DNA from 3 places in the Vreelandella indica genome. Region 2 is predicted to be linked to each of the others. Evidence: riboswitches for the same ligand, from Rfam matches in the RefSeq annotation. Region 2 holds a riboswitch; each other region holds the start of a gene.
What was found. A riboswitch is a leader RNA that binds a small molecule or an ion and turns the genes downstream of it on or off. The one in region 2 is predicted to bind thiamine pyrophosphate.
Positions count from the first base shown of each region.

Region 1: another riboswitch for thiamine pyrophosphate. It lies ahead of thiM (hydroxyethylthiazole kinase); the one in region 2 lies ahead of tenA (thiaminase II).
Region 3: another riboswitch for thiamine pyrophosphate. It lies ahead of V8L71_RS10380 (SLC5/6 family protein); the one in region 2 lies ahead of tenA (thiaminase II).

Region 1 is NZ_JBANSO010000004.1:52,044-62,067, reverse strand. It holds gene V8L71_RS03785 (DODA-type extradiol aromatic ring-opening family dioxygenase) at 1-657, opposite strand, end outside; gene V8L71_RS03780 (DoxX family protein) at 715-1,149, opposite strand; gene V8L71_RS03775 (LysR family transcriptional regulator) at 1,214-2,134, opposite strand; gene thiE (thiamine phosphate synthase) at 2,131-2,754, opposite strand; gene thiM (hydroxyethylthiazole kinase) at 2,744-3,553, opposite strand; TPP riboswitch at 3,577-3,675, opposite strand; gene V8L71_RS03760 (hypothetical protein) at 3,730-4,074, opposite strand; gene gloA (lactoylglutathione lyase) at 4,319-4,855, shown strand; gene V8L71_RS03750 (DUF6164 family protein) at 4,865-5,233, shown strand; gene V8L71_RS03745 (cupin domain-containing protein) at 5,242-5,907, opposite strand; gene ampC (class C beta-lactamase) at 6,064-7,200, opposite strand; gene V8L71_RS03735 (metal ABC transporter solute-binding protein, Zn/Mn family) at 7,371-8,447, opposite strand; gene V8L71_RS03730 (metal ABC transporter permease) at 8,483-9,373, opposite strand; gene V8L71_RS03725 (metal ABC transporter ATP-binding protein) at 9,357-10,024, opposite strand, start outside.
Region 2 is NZ_JBANSO010000003.1:75,304-85,327, forward strand. It holds gene V8L71_RS02935 (ABC transporter permease) at 1-931, opposite strand, end outside; gene rbbA (ribosome-associated ATPase/putative transporter RbbA) at 933-3,701, opposite strand; gene V8L71_RS02945 (HlyD family secretion protein) at 3,698-4,774, opposite strand; gene thiC (phosphomethylpyrimidine synthase ThiC) at 5,193-7,082, opposite strand; gene tenA (thiaminase II) at 7,110-7,793, opposite strand; TPP riboswitch at 7,873-8,032, opposite strand; gene V8L71_RS02960 (DUF262 domain-containing protein) at 8,313-10,024, shown strand, end outside.
Region 3 is NZ_JBANSO010000012.1:90,378-100,401, forward strand. It holds gene V8L71_RS10360 (alcohol dehydrogenase catalytic domain-containing protein) at 1-259, opposite strand, end outside; gene V8L71_RS10365 (NnrU family protein) at 433-1,011, opposite strand; gene V8L71_RS10370 (magnesium transporter CorA family protein) at 1,153-2,121, opposite strand; gene V8L71_RS10375 (sensor domain-containing diguanylate cyclase) at 2,289-3,713, opposite strand; gene V8L71_RS10380 (SLC5/6 family protein) at 3,777-5,156, opposite strand; TPP riboswitch at 5,146-5,253, opposite strand; gene V8L71_RS10385 (peroxidase-related enzyme) at 5,297-5,899, opposite strand; gene V8L71_RS10390 (hypothetical protein) at 6,090-6,782, shown strand; gene V8L71_RS10395 (CoA-acylating methylmalonate-semialdehyde dehydrogenase) at 6,883-8,382, opposite strand; gene V8L71_RS10400 (zinc-binding metallopeptidase family protein) at 8,704-9,759, shown strand; gene V8L71_RS10405 (alpha-E domain-containing protein) at 9,764-10,024, opposite strand, start outside.

The sequences.
Region 1 (10,024 bases), on a different contig from region 2:
CATCGCGACCAGCAAGGGTTGAAAGTGCTCTGGCGTGGGGTGATTCTTCCGCGCGCTAGGGGCGTTCTCCCAATTTAGCAACGCCTCACGGTCATTGGCGATCAGGTGATCGTGTACCCAGCGCGCAAATTCATCTACCCAACCGGGCATTGGGCTATCTTGCGCCATCAGTTCATATAGATTATGGGTCAGGCTGCCCGAGCCGATAACCAAAATGCCCTCATCCCGAAGTACCGATAACTGTTCACCGAGTGCCGCAAGCTGCGCACTGCTCCAGCGCACCGGCAGCGATAATGAAACGACAGGTACATTAGCGTCTGGAAACATTAGCGAGAGCGGCACCCAAACGCCATGGTCGAAGCCGCGCTCTACCGGTTTGGCGCCCAACAACACGGCCAGCCGTTCAGCCAGTTCAGGGTCGCCAGGGGCGGCATATTGCAAATCAAAAAGCGCCTGCGGAAAGCCACCAAAATCGTGAATCGTCTTCGGTTTGGCGCTGCTACTGACCTGTAGCTCGCTGCTCTCCCAGTGCGCCGAAACCACTACCACCGCTTTAGGCGAGAGCTGACTGCCAAGTTCACGCAGAAACGTATGGGCAGATGTTTTATTCAGCGCCAGCATGGGTGAACCATGGGAAATAAATAGACTAGGTAACATGGGTAGATCTCCACGGTAGTACCGGCGCTTGCGGTGGAGCAAGCGCCGGTGATGAGGTTAGGCGAAGCGACGGTTTAACACCCAGTGACCACTTCCTAAACCCGCTTGAGTAATGAGGGCCAGCGTCCAAAACACCGGGAATTCCCAACCGCCACCAGCATTCGAGAACATCCAACCGTTACCCAAGTGTACCCAAGCGGCACCCAGCAGTACCGGTACCAGTGCTAGGCTTACCCAGCGAGTGTATACGCCGAGCAGAAGGGCTATCCCACCGCCCACTTCAGCAGCAATGGTTAAGTAGGCTAAGACCCCCGGCAAACCCAGTGACTCAAAATAGCCGACCGTACCCGGTACGGTAAATACCAACACTTTGAGCAAACCGTGAGCGAGGGCCATAACGCCGAGGCTGATGCGCAGAAGCGTAATAGCATAAGGCTGTAGAGAGGGAGTGGCCGTAAGTGATGATTGAGTCGTCATTTGAGGAGCTTCCATCTGTGTGGTTGATGGAGCTACTTTACAGCTAGGCCAGGGTGAGATAATCAGCGCGTTATGCACATCACTGTTGCGTAATAGGCGATAATCCAATCGCCTGTTCCCAAATAGGTGGATCTCCCCACGCCTCGGTAAGCAGATCGATAAAGCGCTCCACCTTGGCGGGCAGATACCGCCGGGCAGGGTAGAGCGCGTGAACGTCGAGCCGCACCGCGGGCTCGTCGGTTAAAATCGGCACTAACCGCCCGCTGACAATACTCTCCGTGACCAGAAAACTGGGCTGTTGTGCGATGCCTAAGCCCGCTTCAGCAGCCTGGGTCAGTACATCACCATTATTGCTCTCCAGTGGGCCATTAACCGTCAAAGACTGCGTAGCAATTTGCCAGTCAGCGCTCTGCTGGCCACTACGATATCGCAGGCAGCGGTGCTCATTAAGGTCGTTAACGCTAACGGGTTCGCCGTGGGTGGCAAGATACTCAGGGGAGGCACAAAACAGCAAACGGCAGCGGGTCAGGCGGCGTGCCACCAGGCTGGAGTCGGGCAGGCTGCCGATACGGATCGCCACGTCATAACCCTCTTCAAGTAGATCAACGCGACGGTCATTAAGGTCCAGGCGCACGTCAAGCGCCGGGTGGGTAAGCATAAACTGGGTGACGAGTGGCGTTAAGTAGCGGGTACCAAAACTCATGGGCCCATTTACGCGTAAACGGCCGCGCACATCGCTGGTACCTTGGCCAACTTCAGCAGCGGCTTCATCGAGCGCTTGCAGCACACCCTGGGCGCGCATTAAATAGCGCTCTCCTGCTTCCGTGAGATGCAGGCGACGCGTAGTGCGCTGTATCAGTCGCGCCCCGAGTGCCTTCTCCAGTGCCATGACCTGACGCGACACGCGGGTACGCGAAATATCGAGTGCTTCAGCTGCCCGGGTATAGCTACCCAGCTCGGCGACTCGCACGAAAGCAACGATATGCTCTATTTGGTTCATGACGCAGCAGCGACCTGAAAGGCGCGTGCCGCCTGGAAAGGATCGGGTTGGCCGCAAATGGCTGAAATCACCGCTAATCCGTTCGCTCCCGCCCGCTGCACACTAATGGCATGCTCAGCTTTCAACCCACCAATCGCCACGCTGGGCAGTGGGCACGCTTTGACCAGCGAAGCCAAGCCGCCAAAGCCGATAGGCTGGGCGTGGTCCTGTTTGCTCACTGTTGCAAACACGGGCCCAATGCCAACGTAATCAATTAACGCCATGGGCGCCGCTTGGAGCTGAGCGAGGGTATTGATCGACAGGCCAATAATCGCCTGTTCACCTAGCGCTCGGCGTGCTTCCTGAACAGCGGCATCGCTCTGACCGACATGCAGGCCATCTGCCTGACTCTCTAGCGCTACCTGTAAACGGTCGTTAATGATGAGCGGCACCCCGGTGCCTGCCAGCAGTGCTTTTAGCCGCTTGGCCTGAGTAACCATCTGTTCATCGCTGGCATGCTTATCGCGTAGCTGCACGATGGTCACACCACCTCTTACCGCTGCTTCAACCGTCTGCTCTAGGCCATAATCGTCGCAAAGCGCAGTGTCGGTCACCAAATAAAGCGATAGATCATACGGCATGGAGTGACTCCAACTGAGTATGAGCAGAGAGGTCGTCAGGGGTAAGTTGATAAAGCGCATCCAGCAGAGCGACTTGGAAACTGCCTGGGCCCTGAGCAGTACTGCCCGCCCGCTCGCCAGCGACGGCAAAGCAGCCTAGCGCCGCGGCGGTGGCTTCCAGCGGGGCTTCACGGTTGGCCGCAACAAAGGCGGTGACCAGTGCGCTAAGGCCGCAGCCTAACGTTGTGACACGGGGCATTAAGGGGTGGCCACCGTTAATACGATAGTGCTGTGTGCCATTCGTCACCCAGTCGCTTTCACCGGTCATCGCGACAACGCAGCCATGTTTTTGCGCTAGCGCTATCGCTGCGTCTATGGCTTGGTCGGCGGCAGCTGTCGAGTCCACGCCGCGGCCTTGGTTGGCTAACCCATTAAGCGCCAGAATTTCAGAGGCATTGCCACGAATCACGCTAGGCTTTAACGCGAGTAACCGCGTGCACAGCGATTGTCGATAGCGGGTCGCGCCAACGGCGACAGGATCTAATACCCAGGGAATCGAGTGCTGGCTGGCGGTGGCCGCTGCGGTCAACATCGCGTCCGCCCAGTGGGCAGAGATGGTACCAATGTTGATCGACAGCCCGGCAGAAATAGCGGTGAACTCTGCCACTTCCTCTGGAGCATGCAGCATTGCGGGTGACGCGCCCGTGGCTAGCAACAGGTTGGCCGTGCTGTTCATGGCGACATAATTGGTCATGCAATGGACTAACGGTGTCACTGCGCGCAGCGTTGCAAGGTAATCGCCAAGCGGAGGTAGGGTCATAGCATCCTCCCGGCGGGGAGGTGGTAAGCGGTACCATGACTCCCTACGCCGGTGTTATCCGGTTCAGGTTCAAAGGGTGCGTCTCAGCCCAACCGTAACGGAGGGCGCCCCTGTCGAGCGCTTACTATCCTTGCCTGGAGTAGCCCTGTAAACCCCTGGATACAGACGATGGCAATCTAACGAAACGAAATACGCGTGCCGTAGGTGAGCATCTCGTCAGGCGTTATGGCTTTCCCCTCTATCCCAATCATTTCGTCACCGCACTGGTCAGCGAAGGTCAGCACGCCGTGGGTCAAGCCAAGTTGGCCTAAGGTATCGCGGATTTCACCCGTGCCGAGAAAAGTACTGACGTGCCCTTTGTTATCACTGAGGTCAGACACGCCGTTAGCGTGATGAAAGCGCACTCTGTAAATCCCATCCATCGACTCCACTTCAACAATGGGCGAAAAGCCGTTGTGAAGCGCATTGGAAAGTTGCTTGAGGGTTAAGTGATCACCCAGCGTCATATCAATCGCAGTCATAAAAACCTCCTGAAGGACGCCCTCAATCAGGGGCATCGATCATGTGGCGGGAACTTCTTTTGTAAATCTTATGGATAATAAGTGTAGGGTTTTTGTTTAGGATTGCTAGTGCGCTTACCGGTGCCCCGATACGACACTGCCTACGTGCTTGTAAGGGCTAGCATTCTGGCAATAAAGCCCCCATGGTAAGCGGTATGTGAGGCTCAATAGAGTCAATGAACAGTATTAGCGACAGGAGAGCGTGATGAGTTTTCAAGGTGAGCAGCATCCTGGTGTCGTCGATACACCGCCTCAAACCCAAGGATTCCGTTTAAACCACACCATGCTGCGGGTCAAAGACCCCGAGCGGGCGCTGGCGTTCTACTCAAAAGTGTTTGGCATGCAGGTACTGCGGCGGCTGGATTTCGAGGAGATGCAGTTCTCGCTCTACTTTTTAGCCAACGTGGAGCCGAGCGACAGCGTGCCGGAAGAGACTGACGCGCGTACCGTATGGACGTTTAGCCAGAAGGGGCTGTTGGAATTGACCCACAACTGGGGGACTGAAAACCAGGAAGATTTCGCCTATCACGATGGCAATGCCGAGCCCCAGGGCTTTGGGCACATCTGCTTTAACGTGCCGGATTTGGCAGCGGCACAGGCATGGTTTGACGAGCACGACGTCACCTTCGTAAAACGCGCTGATCAGGGCAAAATGAAGGATGTTATCTTCGTTAAGGACCCGGATGGCTACTGGATCGAAGTAATTCAGGCAGACCTGATGGCGGGTAAAAGCGACGCATGAGGCACGCCAATGGCTGAACTACTGTTCCGGCTGCGCCACGTTACCGACGAAGAGGCCATGGAAGTGCGTGACCTGTTGGCCGACCATGGCTTTGATACCTATGAAACCCAGGCGGGCTTTTTCCGCCTGGGGGTCGATGCTATCTGGCTACGTAATCCACATCAGCATGATGCGGCTATCGCCGCGCTAGACGCCTATCAGGCGGAGCGCCTTGACCGCGTCCAGCGTGAGCATCAAGCAGCGGTTGAGCGGGGCGACGCGGAAACATTGTGGCATCGCTTGGCCGCTCACCCGCTGCAGGTGGTGCTGGTGCTGTTAGCCGTGGGGCTTATTGCGGCTCTTACGCTGCTGCCGTTTCTGGGCTTATCACGAAGCTAAGCACTAAGCTATGCGGGCGGCAGATGACCGCGTTTGAGGTACATCATCACGCCATTTTCACCGGCGGTGAGTGCAGGGGCTGCGCCGCTGGGGTAGCGACACCAGGTGCCCGCCGTGTAGCTATGCTCGCTATCGCTTAGGCTGCCTTCAAGAATCAAAAACTCCAGGCCGCCCAGCAGCGTGGGGTAAGTGATGGAGGTGCCCGCCGACCACCGTTCCAGGCTGGTGCGCTCCTGCTTGTAGGTGTGCAGCATCTTGTAGGCAATGCGCGGGCGACGATCCGGCTGCCAGGGAAGCCGATGCGCAGGTACCGCCAGCTGGAGCGTGTCGTTGGGGTCAAACTGGTGCAGTTTGACAAAAATCAGCGCGCCTTCCTCGCCAATCTGTGGCGTGTGGCCGGTACCGATGGGGTTTCGTAAGTAGCTGCCGGCTGGGTAGCGCCCATGCTCATCGGCGAACACGCCTTCCAACACCAGGATCTCTTCGCCGCCGCCGTGGGTATGCCGCTCAAATTGCGTATTAGGCGCGTAGCGAACAAGACTGGTGGCACGGGCAACTTCATCACCAATTCGGTCAAACATCATGCGCTCGACCCCCGCACTGGGGGAATCGACCCACTGATACTCTTCCGGGGTAACACAGGCAAAGTGGCTAAAATCGGCGTTTAGACGCATGGGAAAGGGCTCTTCGCAGTGAAGGTAAGTATCGGGGAGGAGTAATAGTCTCCTTATTGACAGCGAAAAATGCAACTTTAGGTTGTTTGATCTTAGCGATGATGCCATAAAAAATGCCGCCAACGGCGGCATTAGACTGTTTTAAGCGAGAGAGACTCAGTGGGCTTCTGCCAGTGCGGTAAGCAGTTGGTGCGCTGCTTCTATGCGGGCACCATTGGGGTAGTTACGGTTAGCCAGCATCACAATGCCGATCTGCTCGCTGGGCACAAAAGCCACATAGCCGCCAAAGCCGTTGGTTGAGCCGGTCTTGTTATAAAGCGCCTCTTGCCGAGGGGCTAAAGGGGGCGTTAAGCGGTTGGCAGGGTTGGGCTCTAATATCATCTCAAGTGAGTTACCTGCCAGCAGCTGCTCAAGCGTTACTGGGTAGGCGTAGCTTTCCCAGCCCAGCCCCTGGGTCATATTGCCGACCTCAAAGTACCCCGTGCGCGTGGCCGTCAGGGCTTGGCGTAGGGGGGCTTCCAGCGCTGAGTCATTCATGTGGGCTTCCACAAAAGTGAGCACATCTGCAGCAGTTGATTTCAAGCCGTAAGCCTGAGCATCCAATACGCCGGGGTTCACCCGAATCGGCTCATCTTCTTTCGAGTAACCGTAAGCGTAGTGCGCCTGCTGTGCTTCAGGCACTTGGTAAAAACTGTGGTCAAGCCCTAACGGTGAGAAGAGATGTTCCTCCATCAATGCTGCATAACGCTTTCCGAGACGTTGGGCGGTTAAATACCCCATCAGCCCTATGCTCGGGTTGGAGTAGAGCCGATGACTGCCAGGCGTGGATTCAGGCTGCCACTGGCGATAGTAGTCGACCATTGCCGCTTCGTTGTTAACCGCCTCGGGAAACTGCAGCGGCAGTTCACCCGCGGTGTAAGTGCCCAATTCCAGCAATGTGATCTCATCGAAGGCACTGCCTTCAAGGGCAGGCAGGTGCTCGCTGGCCGCGTCGGAAAGCGAAAGCGCACCGCTGGCCTGCGCGTAGCCTGTTAACGCCGCAGTGAAAATCTTACTGATGGAGCCCAGCTCGAACAGCGTCTCATCGGCGACCGGAATCCCCGCTTCTTGATTGGCGAGGCCATAATTAAAGTAGTGCTGCTGGCCGTTGATGCTCAGCGCGACCGCCATGCCCGGGATGCGGTGCTCATCCATCAGTGGGGCGATAGTCTCGTTCACCAGCGCTTCAACTGCGTCGCTATCGGCTGTTTCAAGCGCCCAGGCAGCGCTGCCGAGCAGGAGTGAGTTGGTCATGAGAAAGGAGGTTGTTACCGCTACTAACTTACGCATACCAAGATCCTGTGGTAGTGGGTGCGGCAAGTAAGTTAGGGGTATGGCCAGCCGCAAAGAGCGTGATAAAGATGATTGGTGATATGGCTGCTCATATCTATCACGACGTGAGCAGCGTTTATAACCCTATCGGCTTAGTGATTATGCTCACTGTGGTCATGGTCATCGTGGTCACGCTCATGATCGTCATGACCGGGCTTTATATATCCGGGCTCTGCTAACGCATCATGCAGCACACGGGCATTGTGGCGCATCATGCCCAGGTAAGTGCTGGCTTCGCCTTCTGCGGTCAATGCATCGGCGTAAAGCGTACCGGCGATCGGCAGGCCGGTCTCTTCGGCGAGCTGGTTGATGATCGACTGATTGGTCATGTTCTCATGAAACAGCGCCTGTACGTTCTCCTGCGCAATCACATCCACTAGCGCGGCCATGCTGGCGCCACTGGGGTCAGCTTCGGTCGAAAGCCCCACCGGAGAGAGAAAGTTCACCCCGTAAGCGCTGGAAAAGTAGCCAAAGGAGTCATGCCCGGTAATCACGCTGGTGGAAGCCGGAATCTCATCAATTAGCGCACGAATCTCGGCGTCTACCTCGGCCATTTCCTGTAAATACTGCTCCGCATTGGCGCGGTAAGCATCGGCGTTATCGGCATCCGCGGCGATTAAACCGTCACGAATATTGGCGACATACACCTCGGCTTGCTGCATATCCTGCCAAGCGTGCGGGTCTTCATTACCATGGTCGTGATCGGCGTGGTCGTCATGCCCATGTTCTTCATGATCCTGCTCTTCGTGAGCGTGCTGGTCATGCCCATGCTCCTCATGGCCGTGCTCGTCATGGTCTTCATGCTCAGCTAAAGAGAGTGGTTCAACGCCATCCGTTGCGGTGACCAGTGCACCTGAATAATCGCTGGCGCTAATCAAACGCTCCATCCAGCCCTCAAACAGCAGACCGTTGAACACCACCAAATCCGCGTTCGCTAGAGAGCGGGCGTCTCCGGGGCTGGGGGAGTAGACGTGGGCATCGCCGTCGGCAGCCACCAGCGAGGTCACCTCAACATGCTCGCCGCCTACGTTTTCCACCATATCCGCCAGTATCGAGAAACTGGTCACCACCTGAACGCGTTCATCAGCGATAGCGGCAGGCAGCGCCAGCAGGGCGGAAACACCCACTAACCAGCGCGACGGCCGATAGGATAAATAGGAAAGCGACATGCAACACTCCTTACGATAAGTATAAATAGGGACGATTAAGACCCTTGCTCCACGGCCAATGGCGTTGTCTTACGCCGCAGCTTGGCTGCCAAGCTGTGATAGCGACCAAACAGGGCCGAAAACAGATACCCCGCCCCGGCCAGCAGAATAATGCTCGGGCCAGAAGGAATATCCAGATGGAAAGAGAGCAGCAGGCCGCCAGTACTCGCCACCATGGCCAGTACAATCGCGATGCCGATCAACCCCTCAAGCCGTTTACTCCAAAAGCGTGCGGAGGTAGCAGGCAGCATCATCAAGCCCACCGCCATTAGCGTGCCCAGGGTTTGAAAGCCGGCGGTTAAGTTCAGCACCAGTAGCCCCAAAAACACGCTGTGCACCCAACCGCTACGGCGGCTTTGGCCGCGTAAGAACAGCGGGTCTAAACACTCCACCACTAATGCGCGAAACACGATGGCCAGCGTCACCACAATCAGCGTGCTGATGCCTGCAATCAGTAGTAGCGCGGTGGAGTTGATTGCCAGAATCGAGCCAAACAGCACATGGGTAAGATCTACACTGCTGCCGCCAATCGAAATCAGCATGACACCGGCGGCCAGCGAAATGATAAAGAAGCTCGCCATGGCGGCATCTTCGCGCTGGCCGCCCATTTTTGAGACCGCCCCTGCCAGCAGCGCGACCATTAAGCCAAACAGTACCCCGCCAATGCTCATGATCGGCAGCGAAAACCCTGCCAGCAGGAACCCCAGCGCAACGCCCGGCAGAATGGCGTGGGCCATGGCGTCACCAATCAGGCTCATGCCGCGCAGCACCAAAAACACTCCCAGCGGCGGGGCGGCCAGCGAAAGCGCCAAACCACCCACCACCGCACGGCGCATAAAGCCGTAATCGAAGGGGCTGATCAGCCACGCATTAAGCAGATCCAGCATGACGACCTCCGAGAGTAAACGGCACCACTTGCGCGGGTGAATGGTGATCAGTAAGCGCACTCGGCGCGACCCAACGGCCATGGCCGCCGTTTAGCATCAACACTTCATCGGCCAAGCGTTGCAGGTGATCCATATCGTGGAGCACGACAATAATCGTCGCGCCGTCGTCCGCCATCTGGCGCAGGATGCGGATCAAAATATCCACGGTCTCGCTATCCACGTTGGCAAACGGCTCATCAAGCAGCAGCAGTTCGGCTTCCTGCATCAGTGTGCGGCCGATCAGTGCGCGCTGGCGCTGACCACCGGAAAGCTCGCCCAAGGGGCGGTGGGCCAAGTGCGAGATCCCCAGCCGCGCCATGATCTCGCGACCCTTGCGATAGTGCGCTGCACAGTAGCCGGTTAACGCGCCGTGGCTGGGCCAACTGCCAGTCATCACCAGCTCTTCCACACTCATCGGGAAGGTCAGGTCTAACGCCAACTGTTGGGGCAGCCACGCCCGGCGCTCTTTGGGTACCGTACAAACCACTTCACCGTTAATCGGCCGCAGTTCACCCATAATCGCCTGAATCAGCGTGCTTTTACCGGCCCCGTTAGCGCCGATCAGCGCGGTAATGGCGCCCGGTTGAAAGTCGCCCTCAAGGTGTTCAAGCA
Region 2 (10,024 bases):
TGCTCTCGCGGGGCGTGGTGCTTCCTGAGAGCATCTGTAGGGGTAGCAGGAACAGGATCATCAGCATGCCGAACTGGGGCATGCTACGGGCCAGCGTCGCCAGGAAGATGCCCATTGAGGTGGTGGCAAACAGGTGCAGGGCCGCGCCAGCCAGAAACAGTGCAACCGATCCCTCTATCGGCACTTGAAGCAGGCCGCGTACGACGAAAGTCAGCGATAACGTCACCGCTAGCAACACCACAACCCCCATCGACCACACCTTGGCCAGCATGATTTCGGCAGGGGTCACTGGCATCACCAGCAAGTGCTCGATGGTGCCGTGCTCGCGCTCGCGAATTAGTGCCGCGCCAGTGAGGATGATTGAGAGCATGGTCACGTTGTCGATGATCGACATCAGTGAGCCAAACCATGCTTGGTCAAGGCCCGGATTGAAGCGCGCTCGTAGTGCCAAGTTGACTGGTGGGATGGTGCTTGCGCGGTAGCGGCTTACGAACTCATTGATCTCGCCCATGACGATCTGCTGTACATAACTATTACCCGAGAAGGCCTGGCTCATGCGCGTGGCGTCGATATTGAGCTGAATGTCGGGGCCGCGTCCGGCCAGCACGTCGCGCTGAAAGTTGGCGGGAATAACCAGTACGAACGTGTAGTCTCCGGCATCTAGACCCGCATCCATTTCCTGGAAGGTGATGATTTGCGGGTGCACGAACTGTGGTGGGTAGAAGGCCGATACGATACGCGTGGAAAGCGGTGAGTCGTCTTCGTCGACGATAGCGATAGGAGCGTTGTTCAGCGTCTCGGGCATTGCCGTCGCGGAAGTGTAGACCGAAGCAGTGAACACATAGACGATCAGCACCAGCATTATGGGGTCACGCAATAGACTCCAGAACTCTTTGACGCCCAGGCGATAAATGTTTGCAATCCTGCGCATCTCAGCTCTCCTGCTTTTTCAGTAGGGCGATCGCCATGCCCATGATCACCGGTACCGCCAGCAGCATCGGCAGGAACGACCCGATAAGGTCACCTAGCCCTAGGGACTTGCTGAATACGCCGCGGCTAATGGTGAACATGTAGCTGGCTGGATAAATATTGCCGATGAAGCGTCCGGTGCCTTCCAGCGACGAGACCGGATCGGTGAGGCCCGAAAATTGGATGGCGGGAATCAGCGTACCGATCATAGCGAAGAACATAGCGGCGATCTGGCTGTGGGTGATGGTCGAGGCCAGCAGGCCCATGCCGGTGGCGATGATGGAAAATACCAGGGCCGACAGCGCTAGGGTCGGGAAGCTACCGGTGATCGGTACGCCGAACAATGTGATCGCCAGCCCGGTCATCAATAAAAAATTGACCATTGCCAAGCCGATGTAGGGAATTTGCTTGCCGATCAGAAACTCGGCGCGGGTGACAGGGGTGACATAAAGGTTGATGATTGAGCCCATCTCTTTTTCACGCACCACCGAGAGTGCCGTGAGCATTGCTGGCAACATCAGCAACAGCAGTGGAATCACGGCAGGAACCATTGCTGGCAGGCTCTGAATGTCAGGATTGTAGCGGTAGCGGTTCTCGATATTGGCTGCCGCTCCGCTGACGGCGGTTCCGGATTGCCTTGCTTGCGCCAGCAGCCACTGCTGGTGGATGCCCTGTACGTAGCCTTGCACGGTTTCGGCGCGTTGAGGCATGGCGCCGTCGATCCATGCTCCGATCTCGACATTGTGGCCACGCTTTACATCACGACCAAACCCGGGGGGAATTTCGATTGCCAGGGACAGCTCCCCGCTGCGCATACGTCGATCCAACGCGGCATAGTCTGAGATAGGCGGGCGCTCTCTAAAGTAATGGGGCGATCCCGAGAGGTTCAGCGCGTAGCTCTGACTTAGCGACGTCTGGTCGCGGTCAAGGATGGCGTAGCTGAGCTCCTCCACGTCCATGCTGATGCCAAAACCCATAACGAACATCAGGATCAGCGAGCCAACCAGCGCCAGGGTCGCACGCACCGGATCGCGGCGTAGTTCGAGAGTTTCGCGCCACATGTAGCTGAGCATCCGCTGGAGACTGAAGCGTCGATGGCGTGTTGTGTCGTGATGAGTCTCTGCGGTGACGAGCGGCGTATCCGGGGCATCGCTGGCTTTTTGTGGTGAAGTCTCCTGCGCGGAATTCTCCTGATCGGCGCCAGCTTCGAGCAGGTAGCCGATGAAGGCTTCTTCCAGGGTCGCCGCACCGCGTTTCGCTACCAGTGCTGAGGGGGTATCGCTGTCGAGCACCTTCCCTGCGTGCATCATCGACATGCGGTCGCAACGCTCGGCTTCGTTCATGAAGTGGGTGGAGATGAAGATCGTCACGCGGTCGCGGCGCGACAACTCAATCAGCAGGCGCCAGAAGGCGTCGCGGGCGATGGGGTCCACGCCGGAAGTGGGTTCGTCAAGAATCAGTAGCTCGGGTTTATGGACCATTGCCACCGCCAGGGAGAGACGCTGACGGATGCCCAGTGGCAGGCTCTCCGGCAGGGCGCCGAGCGCCTGCTCGAGACTGAACCGTTCGACCATCTCGGCGACCCTTGCCGATATGTCATGTTCTGCGATCTGGAACAGGCGCGCATGCAGCACCAGGTTCTGACGTACGGTCAGTTCGCCGTACAACGAGAATGCCTGGGACATGTAGCCAACCCGGCGACGCGTGTTAATGTCGCGGGGATCCACTTCCTGGCCAAACAGCCAGGCTTGGCCCTCGCTGGCGGGTAGCAGCCCCGTGAGCATCTTCATGGTGGTCGACTTACCGCAGCCGTTGGAGCCGAGAAAGCCAAAGATCTCGCCACGCCGGATGCGGAAGCTCACATGGTCGACGGCGATGAAGTCGCCAAAACGCATGGTGAGGTCCTTGGCCTCGATGGCGACTTCATTGTCATCCTGCGCCAGCGGCGGGATGTGCACCGGCGCATAGCCGCGCTTTTTTTCTTCCGGCAACAGCTCGATGAACGCCATTTCCAGGGAGTCGCTGTGGGTGCGTGCAAGTAGTTCCTGCGGGGAGCCGGTGGCAAGTATTTTGCCGGCGTCCATAGCCACCAACCAGTCGAAACGCTGGGCTTCGTCCATGTACGCGGTGGCGACCAACACACTCATCTGCGGGCGGTCAACACGAATGCTTGCAATTAACTCCCAGAATTGGGCGCGGGCCAGCGGGTCCACGCCGGTCGTGGGCTCGTCGAGAATCAGCAGGTCGGGGTCGTGAATCAGCGCGCAGCAGAGTCCGAGCTTCTGCTTCATGCCGCCAGAGAGTTTGCCAGCGGGTCGCTCGAGGAAGGTATATAGCCCGGTGCTGCGGGTCAGGTCGTCGATACGCCGCCGGCGTTCACCGGCTCCGTGGCCGAATAGTCGGGCGAAGAACTGCAGGTTCTCCTCCACCGAGAGCGTAGGGTAGAGGTTCTTACCTAGCCCTTGTGGCATATAGGCGATGCGCGGGCCAACTGAGTTACGGTGGCGCTTGTCGCTCATGTCGCCGCCCAGCACCTTGATCACACCCTGTTGCACGGCACGAGCGCCAGCGAGCAGCGACAGCAGGCTGGATTTGCCGACGCCATCCGGGCCAATCAGCCCGACCATACAGCCGGACGGCAGGGCCAGATCCAGCGCGTCCAGGGCTATGGTGCGGCCGTAGCGTAAGGTGAGCGCGCTGACTTGGGCTACGGGTTGCGTCTTCTCGCTCATGGGGTGACATTGACCGCTAGGTGGTCGGGCCAGGTGGCGTCATCCTCGAGCTTCAGGTAGGCCATGCCGGGCAGGCCCGTCTTGACCTGCTCAATATGTTCAAGCAGCAACTTTGGATCGATTTGGGCGCGCACGCGGAACATCAGCTTCTCCCGTTCGCTCTCGGTTTCCACGGTTTTGGGGGTGAACTGGGCGACGCTGGCCACGAAACTCACTCGCGCCGGGATCACGAAGTCAGGGGCAGCGTCCAGCACCAGGCGTACCTCGTCGCCAATGGCCACCCGACCAGCATCTCGAGTGGGCATAAAAAAGGTCATGTAGACCTTGGTGAGGTCGATCAGGTTGAGTACCTTGCCCCCGGCACCGAGCACCTCGCCCGGTTCGGCCACCCGGAGCTGTACGCGGGCCAAACGGTCGGCTTTGAGCTCGCTGTCGTCCAAGTCGGCCTCGATGCGCTGGATCGCGGCCTGAGTGGCCTCCACTTCCGACTCGGCCTCGATGACCTGGGATTCGGTAGCGCGGATGGCAGCCTGGGCGGAGAGCACCTGGGCATTGGCCGAGGCCAGGGCGGCCTGCTGGCTCTGGTAGTCGGCCAAGGCGTCGTCGAACTGCTGGCGAGAGATGGCGTTGCGCTCCACCAGATTGGCCGAGCGCTCGTAGCGCTTGCGCGAGGCGTTCAGCTCTGCCTGGCGCTGGTTGACCACGGCTCTTGCGGTTTCCAGCTCGCTCTGGCGCATGGCGACCATGGCTCGAGCCGTCTCCAGGGCATTCTCGGCCCGGCGGGTCTGCGCTCTGGCCTGGGCCAGCTCGGCCGCCAGGGTGGCGGTATCCATGCGGGCCACCGTTTGGCCGGCCTCGACGAACTCGCCTTCCTCGACCAGTACTTCTTCGAGGCGACCGGCGACCCGAGTGGCGATATCGATCTCGGTGGCTTCGATGCGCCCGTTGCCTTGGGTGATGCCCTCGCCTAGGCCCTCCGGCTGCAGTTCCCACCAGGTCAACCAGGCCGCGATGCCTATAACAACTATGGCTGCCAGGCCCTTGAACCACTGTCTTTTACTGCTGAACTTCATAATGTTGCATCCTCGGTTGGCGGATGGCCAGACGATTGATGAGCAGCTCAGAGGATGGGCCAGGGCCAAAGGGCTTAAGCTCGTCGCTCTGTGCCAGCGGTGGCGCATCACAGAACGTAATAAACGGATTCTATTATCCTATTATTATTAATTGTGATTTTGATTTAGGTCAATTAAATACCGACTAGTCGGTATTTAATTGATAGTATTTGCTATGAGCTGGGTAGCTATACCAAGGTTTTTTTCGTCACTCTCAAATGTTAAATGAGCTACGTTGCGCAAAACTACTGTTAAGCCATACTTTTGGGGCAGCGCTAGAAAACAAAGGAGCACACAAGCGATGGGAGGTTGCGGCCATTTTTTAGCGCTCCCCAGGGAAAAGCCGCAGCAAGCAGTAAATTATCGTGCGTTGGTAGATTTAAACTTCCTGATACAGCTCACTCCCTTTGTTGCGGAACTTCTCCGCCTGCTCCTCCATGCCTTTCATCACCGCTTCCTGATCACCGTTCAGGCCGTGCTCATTGGCATAGTCACGCACTTCCTGGCTGATCTTCATGGAGCAGAACTTCGGCCCGCACATGGAGCAGAAGTGCGCCACCTTGGCGGAATCCTTCGGCAGGGTTTCATCGTGGTATTCACGGGCGGTATCCGGGTCTAGGCCCAGGTTGAACTGGTCCTCCCAACGGAATTCGAAGCGCGCCTTGGAAAGCGCGTTGTCGCGCCGCTGTGCCGCCGGATGGCCCTTGGCCAAGTCCGCTGCGTGGGCGGCAATCTTGTAGGTGATGATGCCGGTTTTGACATCGTCTTTATTGGGCAGGCCCAGATGTTCTTTCGGAGTGACGTAGCAGAGCATGGCGCAGCCAAACCAGCCGATCATCGCTGCCCCAATACCCGAGGTAATATGATCGTAGCCGGGAGCGATATCCGTCACCAGCGGCCCAAGGGTATAGAAGGGCGCTTCGTCGCAGTACTCCAGCTGCTTATCCATGTTCTCTTTCACCAAGTGCATGGGCACGTGGCCGGGACCTTCGATCATCACCTGCACATCGTGTTTCCAGGCGATATGGGTCAGCTCGCCAAGGGTCTTGAGCTCCGCCATTTGCGCTTCGTCGTTGGCATCCGCCACCGAGCCGGGGCGCAGACCATCGCCGAGGGAGAACGCCACATCGTACTGCTTGCAGATCTCGCAGATGTCCTCGAAGTGGGTGTACAGGAAGCTCTCCTGGTGATGGTACAGACACCACTTGGCCATGATCGACCCGCCGCGGCTAACAATGCCGGTGACTCGTTTGGCGGTGAGCGGCACATAGCGCAGCAGTACCCCGGCGTGAATGGTGAAGTAGTCCACGCCCTGTTCGGCCTGCTCGATCAGCGTATCGCGGAAGACTTCCCAGGTGAGGTCTTCGGCAACACCATTGACCTTCTCCAGCGCCTGATAGATAGGCACCGTGCCAATCGGCACCGGCGAGTTGCGCAGAATCCACTCGCGGGTTTCGTGGATGTTCTGCCCAGTGGAGAGATCCATAATGGTGTCCGCGCCCCAGCGGATGCCCCAGGTCATCTTATCCACCTCCTCTTCAATGGAAGAGGTGACCGCCGAGTTGCCCAGGTTGCCGTTAATCTTGACCAGGAAGTTACGGCCAATAATCATCGGCTCGCTTTCCGGGTGGTTGATATTATTGGGAATAATCGCCCGCCCGCGGGCGACTTCATCACGCACGAATTCAGGGGTAATCTCATCCGGCAAGCTGGCACCAAAGCTTTGGCCGGGGTGCTGATGGCCCAGTATCCGCTCTACCTCAGCGGTACCTAACGTTTGGCGACGCTGGTTTTCCCGTAGCGCGATAAACTCCATTTCCGGGGTAATAATCCCTTGGCGGGCGTAGTGCAGTTGAGTCACGTTCTTGCCTGCTTTAGCCCGGCGTGGTGTGCGGGTTAAATCAAAGCGCAGCTGGGCAAGCGTCGGGTCGTTGGCGCGACGGTTACCGTAATCAGACGTGGGGCCTGATAGGAATTCGGTGTCGTTGCGCTCTTCAATCCAAGCGCGGCGCAGGGCGGGCAGGCCCTGACGTAGATCAATCAGAGCATCGGGGTCGGTATAGGGGCCGGAGGTGTCGTACACCAGCAGCGGCGGGTTCTCTTCGTCAATGCTGCTGGTTTTGGTGGGCGAGAGGGTGATTTCCCGAAACGGTACGCGAATATCTGGCCGCGAGCCTTCCACGTACACCTTGCGCGAAGCGGGCAGCGGCGCAATGGCGGCGGCATCGACCTGGGCGGTTTCGGCTAGAAAATGGCTCGTTTTGCTCATGGATTGGTTCCTTTTAGTTGTTAGTAATTAATGAGAGAGGTCTTCGTCTATCAGCTCTAGGCCCATCTGCCAGAAGTCGATTTCCAGGCGGGTGGCATCGCGGAATATCTTGGCAAGCTCTTTAAAGCGGGCGGGGGTCACATCGGCAAGGCGGGCGTTGAGCCATTCAAGCTCCGCCTGCATGGCAGCCTGAAACTCCTCGCCTTCGTACATGGCAATCCAGGCATCAAAGGGGTTTTGTTTACCGCGCAGCGTGGAAGGCTGGGCGTTTAGCCAATTGGCGATTTCGCCATAGCCCACTAGGCAAGGGGCTAATGCCACATGCAAATCGAGCAGGTCGCCACGGTTGCCGGTATCTAATACATAGCGGGTGTAGGCCAGCGTCGCTCTGGCTTCGGGAAGCTCCGCCAGTTCTTGCTCGGAAATCCCCCACTCCTGACAAAAGCCCACATGCAGGCCCAGCTCCACGTCCACAATGGCTTTCAAGCCTTCATGGGCTTGGCGCAGATCCGCCAGGGTGGGGCTTTTATAGGCGGCCAGCGCGTAGGCGCGGGCGAAGTGGATCAAAAACAGGTAATCCTGTTTCAGGTAGTGGCGAAACGACGCCTCAGGCAGCGTGGCATTGCCCAACTGACGCACAAAATCGTGCTCAATATAGGCGCGCCAATCTTGCTGGCAGGCGGTGGTGAGATCGGTAAAGCGGTAGCCCATGATGCCTCCGGTAGTAATGATCCGGAGGGCAGGCGAAAAAGATCGAGGAAATGGCACGGAAAGGTGGCGTAAAGGAGCGCCGCGGCCATCGCTTGATCCCTACGCCGGTACCCGCGCCGCAACTCATGTGAGCAGCAGCGCATTAGCCGGATCAGGTTCAGCGGGACCAGCGCTCGGCAGCAAAAATGCTAGCCCTGCGCCATCTCAGCCGGATTTCACCGGCACCCCGTCAAGCTGTTCGTTAGCGGAGTCTAGGCTGCGGATGGGGGAGATGCAAGGGGGCATGATTGGAGATAAAAAATCGTGCAAGCTGCGACTTTTGGTTAAGCGGCCAAAATTGGCTTTGCTATAAAGGGAGTCTATGGGTAGAGTCAAATTGGTGGCTGCAAACCCCCAGTTAATGTGCCGTCGCGTTTATTGAAGCTGTGTGGCTAAGTATATTTAGCATGCATCTCTAGCTGCCTATATTCGCTTGAGTGTATTAATAGGTGAAAATTATTTTTTATAAGAGCTATTTTAATGAAGATAGAAGCAAGCGATAAAGAAGTTCAAGAAGTTTTTTCTTCTGGTTATTTCAAAATACCTAGATTCCAACGCCCCTATTCATGGGGTAAAGATGAAGTGGATAATTTTTGGTCTGATATTATTGGCGATAAGAGTGATAGTTACTTTATTGGGTCAATGGTTGTTTATCAGGCAAGTAAGCCATACTTTGGTATTGTTGATGGACAGCAGCGACTAACAACTATAACAATAGTTTTATCAGTAATTAGAGATGCATTTTTAAAGTTAGGCGAAGAAAATCTTGCAAAGGGTGTTCATAAGTTTATTGAAACCCCCAATAATGACTATGTGAATGAGTTTGTACTTAACGCAGAAACTTCATTTCCATATTTACAGAACCATATTCAGTCATTTGATGAATCAAGCTCTGATATCAAGATAGATTGTGAAGTTGGTGTGGAAGAATCAAATTTAAAGTTTGCCTATGAGCTTTTAACGCAAAAGCTAGGGCAACTTATACCCTTGCATCAAACGGCTGGCTCTCAGATTGAGTTTTTTGCACATACTGATCCTGTTCTTAAGTTAAAAGAGCTAAGAGATAAGTTTTTATCGCTTAAGTTGGTTTTTATCCAATTAGATAACGAGGATGATGCTTATTTGATTTTTGAAACACTTAATGCTCGCGGTCGAGACTTAAAAACCTCTGATCTTGTGAAAAATTTAGTGTTGAAAACTATTAAAAATACTCATTCAACACTTGATAGCCCGAAAGAAGCATGGAATCGCTTAGTAAAACGCTTTGATGATATTTCTGATAGTAGTGTTATTGATACATTCTTATTGCACTACTGGATTTCTAAGCATGAGTATACGACAGATAAAAAACTGTTTTCTCTCATTAAACGTTATATAAATAAGGACTTGGGTAACGCAAGGGTTTTGCTAAAAGACTTGAGTGAGCATGCTGTAAGTTACTCGAAGATGCTTAGCCCAGAGAGCTCTGGTTGGGGAAAAGAACAATATGAAGTCCAGCAATCATTGACTGCCTTAAATGGTTTTAAAGTTAAGCAGCAATCGTCTTTTGTATTGTCCTTGCTCGTAGCCTATTCAAATGGAAAAGTATCACTTAAGCAGCTTAAAACAACTCTGAAGAGAATTGAGCATTTTCACTTTGTTTTTAATGCCATTACTCAGCAAAGATCTTCAGGGAGTATAGCGACGATGTACTCACAACATTCTATTGATTTGTCAAAAGCTCACGACAATGATTCTGTGCAAAAAGTTTTATCAAGTATAACAAGAAAGCTAAAAGAAAAGCTTCCGTCATATAGTGAGTTTGAGGTCAAGTTTTTAGAGTTGAACTATCTATCAAATAGAACTAAGTATAAAAGCATCATTAAGTACTCACTTTGTAAGCTTTTAGGTAACCAGTTGAGTGGTTTAGATATTCATCATGGAAACCTGACAGTTGAACACCTAATCCCTGAGTCAAAAGCCAAACAAGGAGTAAACCCTGAAATCATTGGTAATGTGGGAAATTTGCTTTTAACTGATGCAAGTACGAATGGCCATAAGCTGAAGAATAAAGATGTAGTCGAAAAAATTGCGATACTCGAAGCTGCTGGGTATCCATTAGGTGTCAACTTTATAAATGATAATCAGTGGAGTGAGGAAAAGGTAATAGAACGAGCCGAGAAGATTGCGAAATTTGTATATTCGGAAACTTG
Region 3 (10,024 bases), on a different contig from region 2:
TACGCGGGAAGGTAAGCGTCGGGGTGCCGCCCATGGCAAAGGAAGTTACATCACCTTTATCTTTGGTGGGGTAAAGGCCTTCACGCGCTTTTCGGTCAGTATTGTTCTTTGCCGTAGCAGTCACCTGTACCAGCACTTCGCCCGCCTTGGGCTTAGGTGTAGCGACATCCGGATGGTACTCCAATTTGTCGATACCGCCATGTCCAGTCAATAGCATGGCGGCCATCGTCGGCGGCACCGTGTGTTCAGTTTCGGCCATGAGCTGACTCCTTAATATGGGTATATTGGCGCTCAAATGACAATAACAAACTCTTGCCGAGTCTCAAAAGCCATATAAGCGGCAATGGCGGCAACGCGTGGTTGCGAGGCCGCCAGAAGAACAAAGCACACTTATTAATATTAGCCAATACAGATATTAATTAAACATAAGCATTAGCTAAAGACAGGGACACCAATCAACGCGGTGTGCAAGTAAAAAGCAAAGACGACATACGCCACCAGCCCGATGAGTACGGTAGAAATAGTAGCCATTTTCGTGGTGCTAACTGGCGCAGCTGGCGTTAAACGACCACGCTTTTTGGCAGCTTTAAACGCCAGGATTGCCCAGATAAGAAAGGCTGCAAAAAAAATAATATCGCCTAAGCGGCCGTTGGCTAGCAGGTGAGCAAACGCCCATATTTTCACTGACAGCATCATCGGGTGGCCAAGCTTGGCCTTAATAGCATTATGGGGAACATAAGCCGCCACTAGCATAATAAAGGCAGGCAGCATGAGCAGCGCGACCGCATGGCGCATTCCCATGGGTGGTTGCCACACATAAATGGGGTCAAGGCGCATCTGGCCAAAGCCGTAAATGGCAATTGCCAAACCGATCACAGACACTGCCGAGTAGGCTATTTTCCACGTGGTTTCGCCGAATTTGGCAATTTGCTGCTGACGCCAATTTTCAGCGAAGATACGTACAGAGTGACTGCCTAAAAAAATCAGCAGCCCGATGATCATAATGGTCATGAAAAATGCTCCCAGTGAAAATGCTAGTCGACGGCTTGATGCCTTATAGTCTTGGTCGCTGCAGAGGATGCCACACTCACCCCTCAACCACCTATGCATGCGTCAACTTTTCGTTTCCTGGCGAATCGTTCACTGACGAGCTTAGAACCAGTGTTTGCGTTTAAATAACCAAATCAATATGCCGCCGATGCCCAGCATTGCTCCCAATACAAAAAAGTAGCCGTACTCATAGCGCAGCTCGGGCATATTTTCGAAGTTCATGCCGTAAATCCCAGCAATAAATGTCAGGGGTACAAAAATTGCGGTAATAACGGTGAGAACACGCATGGTGATATTTAGCTGATGAGAAGAAATAGAGATATAGCCATCGACTAAGTCACCACAAATGTCATAGTACATTTGGGTCAAGGTATAGAGACGTTCAAAGCGGTCCGCCACATCGTTAATAGCGTGCAGGGTTTCGCTCTCTTCTCGGGGCAGATGCTCGTAGTCATAAGCCGTCAGTTCTTGAGTAATGCCTTTGTGGTAACTAAAAATGCGGCGCATTTTGACCAATCGAGAGCGATAAGTAATGATTTTGCGCATCAAGACATCGTTGCCGTCTTCTAACAGTTCATCCTCTAGATCGCTTAATTCAGTTTCAAACTCAAGCAGGCTATCGATATAAAATCCGGCTGAGATATACATAACGCGCAGCGCGACCTGCTCCGGCGAATGCGCCAAAAGTGCTCTTCCGTGCTCGTTAAATAGCCGCTCAATGCTTAACGCTTCACCAGGATGGAGCGTAACCAAAAACCGTTCGCCCACAAAAAAACAGACCTGTTGAGGCAAATAGTTCAGCTCGGCATCGAATGAGGAGATGCCGCGATAAATAATCAGCGTATGGTTATCAAACTCTTCTATTTTAGGCGGATGACGCTCTTTATGGGCATCTTGAATCGCCATCGGGTGAAATTCGAATGCCTCTAAAATCGACCGTTCGCTCTGCTGGGTCTCCCCCTGCATATCAATCCAAATATGGCTTCCCGGCGTAGCCCGCCACACAGCTATCAGGCTTTCACCGCCCTCATGGGTCTCGCCTTCAGGCGTGGTCAGAATAGTTCGAATCATGATCGTCCTTGAATATTTCCGGTCTCGGGGTTTGTACGAAAAGTCGCTGAGCGAAGACCAGACTAGGCAAAAATAGGCGAAAAAACGGAGTTTACAGAGTGTAAATGAGTATTTTGAGCCGATTTTTAACAACGTATGGGCGAGCGCAAGCAGTTTTCGTACCAAGCCTAAGAAGCACTATCCAAAGGCTGCACTATACGAACTTGGGCTTTTCCCAAGCGCTTGGCATCATACATGGCAACATCGGCTCGCTTTAATAGCTCGTTGGCCGTTTCAGCACTAGTCGGCATGTACATGACAACACCTATGCTTGCACTGATATTCAGCGCCGCATTGCCAGCAGCAAACGGCTCTTCAATCACCTGTATTAATTTTTTAGCCAACGGCTCAATCGCCATGGACTCACTGCCTTCTAATAGCAAGACAAACTCGTCTCCGGCCCACCGCGCTATATAGTCGGTTTCACGGACGGCCCCCGCCAATCGTTTAGCCATCACACGCAGCAGCTCATCCCCCATGGCATGGCCATGAGTGTCGTTAATCGCTTTAAAACCATCCAGGTCCATGAATAAAACTGCTAAGGGCTTTTGAGTACGCCGAGCGCGGGCCATCGCATCAGGCAGGCGTTCATCCAGGGCGCGTCGATTCGGCAGTTTGGTTAATACGTCTTCACGGGCCTGTTGATCGCGCAAGCGCTCTAGCTGCTGCCGTTCGGTAATATCATGGATAAAAAGACTGCGTCGTTCGCGGCCATCAATGGTCAATGTCTTGATGCGGACCTCGACGGGCAGTTCCTTGCCATCATGGCACCGCGCTGTAAAGGTGATAGGGGCTTGATCACTCTCAGTTGGCAAGCCATTCGGAAAGAGTAGTTGTGTGATTGGCCTTGCCAGCACCGCCTTGCGTGGCCAACCAAACATTAGCTCAGCCGCTCGATTCCAATCCAGAATAACGCCCTGTGAATCAACGCTGATATAGGCGTCATAGGCGGATTCAATGACCAGGTTGAGCTCGTTGGTGCGCCGTTCAATTTGGCACTCCATACTGTAATGAAGCTCGCTCAACGCTCGCTGAGATTCCTGTGCTTTTTTTCTCTCTCGGATCAGCCGCTCACGCAGGCGAATTTCATCAGTCACAATCGCCGCTAAATCTTTCAAAGCCGCCAGTTCCTGCTCACTAAGAGTACGAGGTTTAATATCAATCGCGCAGAGGGATCCCAATGCAAGTCCATTGGAGGTGCACAGCGGAATACCCGCATAAAAGCGAATCCCATTCGGGGCGGTCACATGGGGGTTTTGCGCAAATCTAGGATCCTTGCGTGCATCTTCAACAATTAACGGCTCTGAGGCCGTCACTGTATAAGCGCAAAAAGCCACATCTCGCCCTGTCTCGCGGGTTTCCACGCCCACGCGCGACTTAATCCACTGACGCTCAGCATCAATCAACGTGATCGTTGAGATAGGCACATTTAGTAACTGGGTAACCAACCTGGTGACGCGATCAAACGCCGGTTCATCCGGGGTATCTAATAGTTCAAGCTCATAAAGAGCGGCTAACCGCGCCTCTTCATTAGATGCTATGGGGTAGCTCATTGTCATGTCACCCATTCAGGGAGGTGTAGGTCTACCAGCATATCGCGACCAGCACTTTTCTGCTTACTGCTTATTATTTTTACTCATACTCGCGAGCAACACACTAACCAGCGTAGAGGCGACTATCGCGCCGACAAACGGCCCCAGCGTAGGAATACTGCCTGGAAAACTGGCAGCTACCACTCCCGCGATGAGACTGCCCTGACCGAACCACCCTGGAATAATGGCACCCAGCAATCCTGCAACGCCTCCCGCAACAGCCGAAAAAGGGGTCATGCGCTGCCACAGACCTAGCAGCACAGGCACCACAATGGCAGCACACAGTAAGTCAGCAATCAGGAATAGCCGCAGTACCGACAGCCCCTGCAAAGCAATCACTACCACCGGTATCATCAATGCAATCGTGACCCAGCGGGCAGCGGCGATGGAAACACCCCGCTGTTCGCTGCGCGACACCACCAGGGAAGCGATACCATTTTGTAACGTATCCACACTGGAGGCCACCAAGGTGACTGCCAGCACTAAGGCAGGTAGCGTCAGCCAAGCTGGGGCCTTCGTTAGCAGGGCGAAAAACGGCATCGGCGGCTCGCCAAGGGGAACCCCACTCATTGTCGCCAGCATGCCCAAACCACCAATTAGCATCACGACGACGACGGTCATACCGCCGCCTAGCCAAGCGCCACGGCCCAGGCTTTGATCATCCCTCGCCGCCCAAACGCGCTGCCAATACCCTTGATGGAAAAGGTTCGCTGCGGTGACGGCGATGACCAGCGTTAACGCAACGCTTAGCGCGCTGGTAACGGGGATGGAAGGCAGCGTTGCCTCGCTAGGCATTGTGGGTAGGCGCCATAACGTAACGCTACCCACCGCCAACAGAAGCGCTAGCAACAGCCATGCCTGCCATCGGTCTGTGGCAAGGCTGGCACGCAACCCGCCAACCGCGGTATACACCAGGGTGGTGAGGGCAACGCCAATAATCACCAGCGCGGGCGGCACATCTGACAATAGCGCGGTGATTGCCCCAATGGCGGTGAGCTCCGCTGCTAGAAAGCAAGCCATATAGCCCACCGAAACCAACGTTACCCAGCGCCGCACGCCTGGGCCATAGCACGCCTCTGCAAACTCGGCGATACTGCGCCCTTCCGGCAACGCACGGCGAATTTTTGGCCCGTAGAGTCCTAATACAATAAACGGCAGTGCCGACCCGAGCGCATAACCTGCTAATGCGAGGGGGCCAACAAAGGCGCCAATTTCAGGCGGGGCAAAGAGTATCCACGCCCCCATGCCGGAGGCAAGAAAGGAGAGGCCCAGGGTTGAAGCCGTTTGTGAGTTGCGGGCCGTCACATAGTCATCAACGGGACCATCCACCCAGCGAGCCCGTAGGCCTAAAAAAGCAAAGCAGCACAGCGCCGCGCCAAGCACGGCTGACGTCAGATATAGCATGTCGCACTTCCTCCGCCGGTACGAACCGGATCAGGTTCCAGGGTCTGCGCAGCGCGCATTCTCAGCCCTTGCAAGCAGGGCTCCCCTGGCGACAGTGAATGAAGACGGTATCGTCAACCAAAAACGCGTCTTAGTAAAGTTTAAGGTGTGTTGACAGCCTCAGCGCGGGGCACTCGCCCCATCAGATAGAACTCCTCATTGGGCGGCGTACCCGCCAGGGTGACCAGTCGATTCGACAAACCAAAAAATGCCGCAATGGCGCCTATATCCCAGCAGTCCTCTTGGCTAAAACCTTCTTCCCGCAGGCGTGTGCACCACTCATCGGTCATTTCACCGACATCAATGGCACAGTGCATGGCAAAGTCGAGCATGGCGCGGTGGCGCTCACTAATCGGCGCCACACGATGGTTGATGGCGACCTGATCCGCAAGCAGCGGGTCTTTGCTATAGATGCGCACCAGTGCCCCATGCGCCACCACGCAATACAAGCAGCGATTCCGCGCACTTGTAGCGACCACAATCATCTCTTTCTCGGCTTTAGTGAGCGAGTCAGATTCACGCTCCATGAGCGCATCGTGGTAGGCAAAGAAAGCACGAAATTCAGCAGGACGATGGGCCAACATTAAAAATACATTAGGCACAAACCCTGCCTTTTCCTGGACGGCCAAAATAGCGTGGCGAATATCGTCGGGCAGATCATCTAACGTTTCTGGTACCTTAAAACGGCTTAATGAAGCAGACATAATCACCTCTTTATTGTTAAGTTTAACCATCTCATAAAAACGGCTTAGCCTTTACGTAACAAAACGCTAACTTAAGTGACTTTTAATTAGCGGCCCTGCTCGCCATACTGACGTAACGACCTGCAATAGCTGGCATAAACGAACCGCGCGCCTAACGCTTAATAATCAGTTCGTTCAAAGGGACACTGACATGAGCCATAACGAAGCAAAAGAACACATCTCCGGTCGTCTAAACGAACTGTTTGCTGACCCCTACCAAGCGTTTGAAAATGATACGGATGAACGCCAGCTACATATTCGGATCATGCTACATATGTTACTTGCCCGCCCAATGACTCGGGGCCAAATGACCTTGAGAGTCATTCATGGCTGGGAAAATGGTGGGTTTGAGCCCGACGACCTGCAGCATGTCGACTACACCCTCAGTGACGTTTCAGACTTCAAACGAGCAGTGCAGGATTTTGAAGACGCCTCCAAGCACAACACGCCTTTACCTGCTGACCAAACCGCCATTCTTGCTGCCCCGCTAGCCGATGCGATTGCAGAGGCGAAAGCCGAGGGCCAAGACCTCACCAACGGCATTCGTCATACCCCAGCGCGCTGGCCAGCGTTTGAAGGCGGCTTGGCACTCTATACGCTGTTTAAAATGTACCACCGCCTGATTTATGGCGAAGATGACACCTACCGCTGCTCGCAATGCATGACGCCGCTTGGTTTGCGCGAAATACATGAGTTTCACCTCGAAGAAGGTGAGTTCGCGCTGCTGGTGCCGCCTGCCCAGGACTTCATGAACGAACACTCCCTGCTGGTGCTGCATGAAAGCCAACTTGGCCCCATTGAACAACTGTTGGAAGAAAGCTTGCCGTTGTTTGATAACTTTTAAATCACGATATGTCGGTTCATCGGCTTGGCTTTGGCCTCGCCTGCTATCAATTGACCCCGCTTAATGCGGGGCCAGCAACAGGCATTTAATAGCGCTTCATTTAGCCAAGCGAAATCGTACTATTAATGCCACTAGAAACATTCTCTGGTTCAAACCAACGCGCTGTGACGGTTTTGGTTTGCGTCCAGAAGGCAATCGCCTGTTTGCCGTTAGGCCCTAAATCCCCCAGCTTTGATGCCCTCGAACCGGTGAAGCTGAAGTAGGCAACAGGCACGGGGATGGGCACGTTAATACCAATCTGGCCCACATCGATATCGGTTTCAAAACGGCGAGCAATCCAACCAGAGTTAGTAAAGATAGAGGTGCCATTGCCGTTGGGGTTGGCGTTGATAAATTCGATCGCTTCATCGAGGGTTTCAACACTGACCACGCACAGTACAGGCCCAAAAATCTCTTCGCGGTAAATGGTCATATCCGCAGTCACATCCGCAAACAGAGTGGGACCCACGAAGTTACCGTTGGGGTAGCCGTCCACTTGAACATTGCGACCATCGACCATCAGTTTGGCGCCCTCTTTTTCGCCTGCATCGATTAAACGCAGCACACGATCACGAGCAGCCGGCGATACCAGTGGCCCTAAATCGGCATCCAACTGGATGCCCGGCCCCACTTTCATTGCCCGCGCCGCCTCAACAATGTCGCTTAGCCATTCGCGTGCCTCACCGACTAGCACCACCACCGAGTTGGCCATGCAGCGCTGGCCAGCCGCACCAAAGGCTGAGCCCAACAGGTTGTTAATCGCCTGACTGCGGTTAGCATCCGGCATCACCACGCAGTGGTTCTTGGCCCCCATCATCGCCTGCATCCGCTTGCCCGCTGCGGCGGCGCGGTTATACAACAGCGAACCCACGTGGGTAGAGCCAATGAACGAGAGCGCTTTGATATCCTGATGATCAGCAATTTGATTAGCCACATCCGGACCACCGTGTACCACATTGAGCACGCCGGGCGGGATACCGGCTTCGTGGGCCAGCTCGACTAAGCGCATAGTGGAGCTAGGATCTTGCTCTGAGGGTTTGAGAACAAAGGTATTGCCGGTGGCAATCGCCAGCGGAAACATAAAGCACGGCAACATAATGGGGAAGTTGAACGCGGTAATCCCTGCGCCCACACCCAATGGCTGATGCATGGTGTAAACATCCACCTCGTTGGCAGCGTTTTCAGCCAGCTCTCCCAGTTGCAGCGAGGTAATCGAGCAAGCGTGCTCCACCACTTCCAGGCCACGGCCTACTTCACCTTCCGCATCCGGCAGGGTTTTGCCGTGCTCTTCGGTAATCAGTGCCGCCAGCTCTGCAGTATTGTCACGAATCAACGCCTGAAGCTTAAGCATGATGCGCATTCGCTTGCCAAGCGGCACTTTTCGCCACTCCTTGAAAGCCTCCTTGGCATTACTGATGGCATGCTCAACTTCGTCAGCGGTGCAAAACGGCACCCGCGCAACGACCTCTTGTGTAGCGGGGTTAACCACATCGCGCCATTCCTGACTTTGCGACGGTACGGGCTGACCATTGATATACATGGGTATTTCGCGAACGGACATAACGTTGCTCCTGTTTATAGTTTTGGTTGTGGTGGCTGTGATGGTTGTGGCTATGGCTGTAATTGTTATGGCTGCGATTGCTGTCATAAAGCAGTGATTGCCTGCGCATCGCGGTAAGCAAGAACACAGGGTATAGCAGCAAGTTGACGTTAACGTCAATCAAGTATCCTACGAGTAAACAAAATCTGCCGTATGGCGTCAATTAGCCTTTCCATTGTTATGCCGTGCTGGCTATGCTTCGGCTAATCAGGGGCGCCGTGGCTTTTCAAACCGTTCACGGCAAACGCTACGCATAACGTGTTTAAGCACAGGGAATTAACGATGCAGACCTTCAGCTGCCGCTGTGGCAATCCACTTTTCTATGAAAACACCCACTGCCTTACCTGCCAGTCAGACGTCGGCTGGTGCCCCGTCTGTAGCAATATTGTCGCGATTGAGCCGCTGGACAACGGTGGCTATCGCTGCGCCCACCCTGGTTGCGATACAGCGCTGATGAAGTGCCACAACTACGCCGTTGAGAACGTCTGTAACCGCATGGTGGTGATGGAACACGGCCAAGCGGATGCCCTATGCGATTGCTGTCGTTATAACGAGGTAATTCCCGACCTCAATATTGAAGGTCATCGTGAACGCTGGGCGGCGCTTGAAGCAGCGAAGCGGCGGCTATTTCATACCCTCGATCTACTCAAGCTGCCACACGGCACCAAAGACGATGCTATTAACGTGCCGCTAAGCTTTTCATTTATGGCCGACGCCCTCCCCGACCAGGGGTTATGGCGCTCTACCGCGAAGCAAGAGAAGGTTTATACCGGCCATGCCTCGGGCCATATCACCATTAACGTCAAAGAAGCCGATGACGTTGAGCGTGAACGCTTGCGCGTCGATATGAACGAATCACACCGCACGCTCATCGGTCACTTCCGTCATGAAATTGGCCACTATTATTGGGATGTACTGGTAAAGGATCGCGATGAAGAGGCTTGCCGCGCGGTATTTGGCAACCACCATCGACCAAGCTACGCCGAGGCGCTAGAGCGTTACTATCAGCAGGGCGCCCCCAGCGACTGGCCTGCGCGTTTTATCTCTGCCTACGCCACCATGCACCCCTGGGAAGACTTCGCCGAAACCTTCGCCTATTACTTGGATATGGTGGCCGTGCTGGATACCGCACTGCACATGGGCATTACCCATGTCGAATATGACGGTAGCCTGGACAGCATGTTGATGGCTTTTCATCAGGTCGGCTTGGCGGTGAACGAACTCAACCGGGATATGGGGCTACTCGACCTTTCGCCGACGGTGCTCGCCCCCGCCGTGCGCGATAAACTGGCGTACCTGCATCAACTGATCCAAGCCGCCAGCCCTGTTGAGCGCTAGCCCGTCAATCGTTGTCGTTGTCCCCTGCGTGGCTTTGGCTTTGTGTCTGGTTTTGCGTTTGTGCCACTCGGGGAACAGTGTCGTCATTCACAAAGTAGGTCGCACTAAGCGTATCGTGAATGGCAGCAAAGCCAATTTGCAGCTCGTCGATAAAGGCATGCAGCTTGCTCGGCGAATGGGCAAGCGCTTGGATATCGGCATCGACTACGTCCGCGCGAACCAGCGAAACCGTGGCCGCGGGGCGGTCTTGGCGGGGTAGCAAGTT